Linked DNA regions of Phyllobacterium zundukense. The protein of the gene in region 2 interacts with the protein of the main gene of each other region in a pairwise test. Links are inferred from orthologs where the notes say so. Each region holds a gene or a part of one and is shown on either strand. Other genes may lie near its edges.

The links.
Region 1: the proteins of rlmB (region 2) and N8E88_RS26010 interact in binary tests that used the Escherichia coli proteins (3 or more experiments, as listed by UniProt). The link is inferred for Phyllobacterium zundukense from one-to-one orthologs.

The regions. Positions count from the first base shown.
Region 1 is NZ_CP104973.1:2,780,512-2,783,670, reverse strand. What follows is about bases 136-2,969. They hold N8E88_RS26010 (NAD(P)H-hydrate dehydratase), read left to right. Parts: upstream 136-716; coding sequence 717-2,222; downstream 2,223-2,969. Other genes in these bases: N8E88_RS26005 (hypothetical protein), read left to right, coding at 2,333-2,731; N8E88_RS26015 (DUF2171 domain-containing protein), read right to left, coding at 322-570; N8E88_RS26020 (DUF6665 family protein), read left to right, coding at 136-290. Outside these bases: more of N8E88_RS26020, read left to right, coding at 1-135. UniProt on the Escherichia coli protein: Bifunctional enzyme that catalyzes the epimerization of the S- and R-forms of NAD(P)HX and the dehydration of the S-form of NAD(P)HX at the expense of ADP, which is converted to AMP.
Region 2 is NZ_CP104973.1:3,254,523-3,257,589, reverse strand. The notes cover bases 73-2,814. They hold rlmB (23S rRNA (guanosine(2251)-2'-O)-methyltransferase RlmB), read right to left. Parts: upstream 2,005-2,814; coding sequence 1,141-2,004; downstream 73-1,140. Other genes in these bases: tuf (elongation factor Tu), read left to right, coding at 2,617-2,814; N8E88_RS28335 (FGGY-family carbohydrate kinase), read left to right, coding at 73-663. Outside these bases: more of N8E88_RS28335, read left to right, coding at 1-72; more of tuf, read left to right, coding at 2,815-3,067. UniProt on the Escherichia coli protein: Specifically methylates the ribose of guanosine 2251 in 23S rRNA.

The DNA.
Region 1 (3,159 bases), 470 kb from region 2 along the record:
AAAGCATCGCCGCCAGGTTCGACCGCGACAGCCCGCCAAACGCCCTTGATATGGAAATCATGGCGGAAATGGCCGCCGCGCTTGGCCGTGCCGGAGAAAAGGTCGAACAGACATTGGAAAAGCTTCACGCCGCACCGGAACCGGAGCGCCTGCCCGAGCTCAAGGCGGCGGCACGTGCAGTCCACGCCTATTTCATCCAGCGCGAATTATGCGGCCTGCGAAATCACGACGATGCGATCCGCCACTACGGCATTCCGCGTGCGGTGCTGGTGCGGTTGGGTGCTGTCTGACAGGCCTGAAGAGCTCTTCAGGCGATAAAGATTACTTTTCGGATTTCTCTTCTTCAAACATCACTGCCACATCCGAATTGGCCGACAGCCGAACCTTGTTGCCTTCCACTTCCGCGACCAGCGACGTTGAAATATAATGATGATGGCCCCTGTGCGAGCCCTCCCCGCTATCCTTTTTCGTCAGTTTGATGCGCGCGCCATCCACACGGTCCACCGTGCCGACATGGACACCATCCGCTCCGATGACTTCCATATTTTCCTTGATGCCTGTTACAGCCATGACTTACCTCCAAAAGTTGCAACACAGGAACGTTCGAAATGAACTTTGGATGCATTGCTGCGTTGAAGGGTTACGCGGCAGTTGCGAAACCTCTACTTTGTTCGCAGAAATTCCATTTCGATCATATCAATAGGTCCTGACCCTAAATGACCCACGAAATTTTGACGCCTGGAGAGATGGGTGAAGCGGACAGGCGGACGATCGCGGCCGGTCCTTGCGATGGCTACGGCCTGATGCTGAATGCCGGTTCTGCCGTTGCCCGCCACCTTCTCGCCAAACATGGCGGCACATCGCAATTTCATGTCCTGTGCGGACCCGGAAACAATGGCGGTGATGGCTATGTCGTTGCAAGGCTGCTCGCCGAGAGCGGTGCGACGGTAGATGTCTGGTCATCCGGCACACCGAAGCCGCAGACCGATGCGGCACGAGCGCTTCAGGACTGTCCGCTCCAGCCGCGTCCCATCGGGGAGTTCCGGCCAAACTCGGGCAGCCTCATTGTCGATGCGCTGTTCGGTGCAGGATTGAACAAAGAGGTGACAGGCGAAGCGGCCGCCGCGATCGGGCGCGCCAACGAAGCCCCGGTTAAGCGCGTCGCCGTCGATGTGCCTTCGGGGCTTGATGGCTTGACTGGCCAGCCGCTCGGTCCGGTGTTCAACGCGACAAGCACAATCACGTTTTTCCGCAAGAAACCCGGCCACTTGCTGTATCCGGGGCGGCGTCTGTGCGGCGAGTTGACCGTCGCAGATATCGGCATAGCCGAGGACATTCTGCACGATATCCAACCACGCTGTTTTGAAAACACGCGCGACCTTTGGCGAGGCCTGCTGCCGGCGCCGGGAGCCAATACCCACAAGTACAAGCGCGGTCACGTTGCAGTGTTTTCCGGCGGTGCGACCGCAACAGGCGCCGCGCGGCTATCGGCATTGGCGGCGGCTAGAAGCGGTGCGGGCGCCGTGACACTTCTGTCGCCGGCGGAAGCGCTAGGCGTCAATGCCGCCCACCTGACCTCGATCATGCTCAGCCGCTGCGACCACCCGGAAGATTTGCGATCTTTTATCGAAACACGCAAGGCCACAAGCTTCGTTCTCGGACCGGGTTTCGGTATTGGTGAAAAAGCCCGCGACTTTGCCCTCGCCCTGCTGCGGAACCAGGCTGCGAAACTGGTCTTCGATGCCGACGCGATCACATCGTTTCGGGACCATCCGGACATCCTCTTCAACGCCTCGCGCAGCGCACCGGAAATCCGCCTGGTGCTGACACCGCACGATGGCGAGTTCAAACGTCTCTTTCCCGATATTGGCGAGAAAGACATGCCTTCAAAGGTCGAACGGGCCCGCGCGGCTGCTGCCCGTTCCCATGCGATCATCATCTATAAGGGCGCCGACACTGTTATCGCATCGCCTGATGGTCGCGCCGCGATCAATACCAATGGTACGCCGCTTTTGGCCACCGCAGGTTCGGGCGACGTTCTCGCGGGTCTTGCCGCCGGTTTGATGGCACAGGGCATGCCTGCATTCGAGGCCGCCTGTGCGGCGGTCTTCATTCACGGCGCGGCGGCACGCAGCCTGCGTTTCGGCCTGATTGCCGAGGATCTTCCTGCAGCAGCAGCTTTTGTTCTTTCGGATTTGTTGGGGAGTTTGGTTCAGGAGTGATGGTTCCAGTTCTGACACGGCGAAAATGGTGGTTTTCGAGCACCGGAGCGCAGAAAAACACCATTTTCGCCGCGTCAGAGCGTGAATCTTGGGATTGAGGAGATTTGATTATGAGAACGTTGTTTCGAACGATTGCCCCGATGTTACTGGCTGCATTGGCAGGATGCGCCGCAATTTCATACGCCAAGGATAATTATGCGGGAATTTCGCCCCAGCAATACAAAGCAGCCAATGGCGACAGATACACAATCTATGACAACATCGCGCAAAGCCGGCTAATGATCGGACCGGCAGGCAGCGCTTCGGCAACGCAAGGGTTTGTTAAAGGACTTGGTCTCGGTTCCACACCTCCCGTCGTCTACCGCGATGCTGCCGAGCAATATTTGCGGTCTACCGAGCGCAACTGCACCGCGCAGGATGTCACCCTTATCCTCGATCCGCGCTACGAGGTGCGCTATCGCTGCGACCGCACGCGCGGACCTTCCGATGTGCTGCTTGGCCCTGCTTAGACCTTCATTTATTCAAGAAGTTGTTGATCTCACCCCCACCCGCAGTTTCGCCGCGACCTCCCCCATCTAGGGGGAGGTAGGGGTGCCCAGCCGGCCGCTTTCCACCCTCCCCTTGATGGGGAGGGTCGGACCAAAGGTCCGGGGTGGGGTGAAGTACTGTTATCAATCAGAACCTGAAAGGCTTTAGGTTGAATTTGTCTGGATCCATTAACCCCGTCTTTACCTTGATCATTCACCTTGTTCTCAAGCGCGATTTGTACGGCGTACGCGCTTTCAGATTTCCTGCCATGCGTCATCAATTCGTCGCAATGGCAAGCTAGTGTTTGATTATAGCGAATAGCTTATTTCCATTTTTGACCACGGATGTACTGGCACTGGTGTCGAGGTAAGCTTAGGAAGGTCGGGTAGCTCCCGGCCTTTTGCTTTTC
Region 2 (3,067 bases):
GCGATCGACCACCTCGTGGCGATGCATCCAGCGTCGGCATCGGTTACCGAGCTTGCCGAAGCGGCCGGGACATCGCTTGTCGGTTGGCTCGACGCAGAGGCGTCCAAAATGTGCAGCAAACCAGAGGACGTTATGGCTCTGGCACATCGGATCCATGTCGTTCCGGAATTTCTGGGAAACAGATCGCCAAACGCCGATCCGGATGCACGCGCAGTCCTAGCTGGTTTGAGCCTTGATGCGGGAATACCCGACCTCGTCGCTTTGTACATCGCCGGGCTCTGCGGAATCTGCTACGGGCTCAAACAGCTTCTGGTCAAATTGGGCGAAGATGGAATTCCGATCGACCTGATCATGGCAAGCGGCGGCGCGGCGCAAAGCGACCTCGTCAGGCAGTTGTTGGCTGACGCTACAGGTGTCCGGGTGGCGGCAATTGACAACCCTGAACCTGTTCTGCTCGGCTCGGCCATGCTGGCCGCGGTGGCTTCTGGTCATCGCGCGAACCTGGCCGATGCGATGGCTACCATGTCAAGGATCTCGCGAGTCTTCGAGCCCGTCCAAGGCACACTCAAGAGGGTCCACGAAATACGCTACAGCATCTTTAAAAGGCTCCAGTCGGTCGATCGGGAGATAAGAATGGACCTTCAGATGGGATTGCAGCAGTAGAGCTTGAACTTTACTCGACGTGCCAGCTGCTCGAAGTGGAATGATTTCCGCAAGGCGCAAATGCAGTGCCGATTCCTCCGTAGCCAGTGATGGTGAGAGCTCCGACTGCGGACACAGCTACATACGGGGGCGAGCCGGTTAGTCGCGATGGTGCCAGATGGCCATTGTGGTCCTGCTTTTCTGCTGGAAATACGACGGTGATCTAGCGGTGTCGAACACTCATCCGATCTTATTCTGGTAAATTGATAGGAGGATGCAACTTGACGATTTTTCGAAAAGGCAACAAAAACAATAATACGTAGAAAGAATATGGTGCCCCCGGAGAGACTCGAACTCCCGACCCTCTGATTACAAATCAGATGCTCTACCAACTGAGCTACAAGGGCAGCGGCGTCCGATTAGCACAAACCTTCCGTCTGTAAAATGAAAAATATCATTTGCCAGAAATAAATACCTGGCCCCGTTATCCACGTCCCTTCAATCTTTGCTGGTCAAGAAGCGTTGCGCTGCATAAAGCGAAATGGCCGCTGCGTTCGATACATTCAGCGATTTGATCGCGCCGGGCATATCAAGCCGCGCAAGGTGCGTGACGGTTTCACGTGTTTTCTGCCGCAGGCCTCTGCCTTCGGCGCCAAGCACCAGGGCGATCCGGCCATTGGACATCGTGTTTTCCAGCTCCAGCGGGCCTTCCGAATCAAGGCCGATGGTCGTGAAGCCGATTTCATGCAACTCGGCGATGGCGTCAGCGAGATTTCGTACCTCGACATGCGGGATGAGTTCGAGGGCGCCAGACGCGGCTTTGGCCAGAACACCCGATTCTTGCGGGCTGTGGCGAGCCGTCGTGATAATGGCACCGGCACCGAAGGCGACAGCCGAGCGCATGATAGCGCCGACATTGTGCGGATCGGTCACCTGATCAAGAATGAGCAGCAGCGAGCTGGCCTGCAGCGCCTTTAGCGATTGCGGCTTCAACGGTTGAGCTTCGATCATCACGCCCTGATGCACCGCGTCGGAGCCGGTCTCCCTGTCGATGGCGCGAGGCTCGACGATGTCAACGTCGAAGGGCAGGGCGTCGGTATCGGTGATCTCCAGCCGGTCCAGCGCGTTTTTGGTAACGAGCATCCGCTTGATCTTGCGGGCGGGATTGTCCAGCGCTGCACGCACCGTATGCAGGCCGTAAAGCCGTACGAGTCCTTCCGGCGCAGGCGTGCCGCTGACAGCTGGTCGTGAGGCGCGTTCGGCCTGCTGCGGCGGTCCCCCGGCCTTTTGATCGCGGAACTGACGACGTAGCGTCGCGTAGTGTGAATCTTTTTGTGTATGGGTGGGTTTTTGATCGGCCATGGCGCGACATATAACCTTTCATGGCGCCGGGCGATATATGCTTTTGGCGGAAAATGCGCGCACCGGTTGCTCCGCCGTCATATTTCTTTAGTCTATTTCCACAAGCCGTTCATTTTCTGCAGGGAAGTGTTGACACCACGGAGGCTAGTCGGCATAAGGCCCTCCGCAAGCAGCGGCCTGGATACAACGTCCGGAAAGTTGTCTGCAGAGTGCCAAATGGCGCGGTTCCATCGGCAGTGACCGGAGGAGTGCCCGAGTGGTTAAAGGGGACGGACTGTAAATCCGTTAGCTTGGCTTACGTTGGTTCGAATCCAACCTCCTCCACCACTGCCGGAACCGACCGCCTGGCGCATAGGCCAAAGCCCGATTCGGTTTTGGAACAGTTATGCGCTATCTATGTGTTGCTGTATTCTGCCCCGTCCAGAAGGAGGCACGGATCAGCGAGATATGCGGGTATAGCTCAGTGGTAGAGCAGCAGCCTTCCAAGCTGAATATGCGGGTTCGATTCCCGCTACCCGCTCCAGATTTGCTGACGGACGGCGCGCTGTCTCGTCTGAGCTACAAACATGGTGCCGGCCCTAGACCGGTTGTGATGACGAGAGAACGACAGTTATGGCTAAGAGCAAGTTTGAACGTAACAAGCCGCACGTCAACATTGGCACGATTGGTCACGTTGACCATGGCAAGACGTCGTTGACGGCCGCGATTACGAAGTATTTCGGTGAGTACAAGCCGTACGACCAGATTGACGCAGCGCCGGAAGAAAAGGCGCGCGGCATCACCATTTCGACGGCACACGTCGAATATGAGACGCCAGCCCGTCACTATGCGCACGTCGATTGCCCCGGCCACGCCGACTATGTGAAGAACATGATCACCGGCGCGGCGCAGATGGATGGCGCGATCCTGGTTGTTTCGGCTGCCGACGGCCCGATGCCGCAGACCCGCGAGCACATCCTGCTTGCCCGTCAGGTTGGCGTTCCGGCGATCGTCGTGTTCCTGAACAAGGTCGACCAGGTTGACGATGCCGAGCTTCTGGAACTCGTCGAGCTCGAAGTGCGCG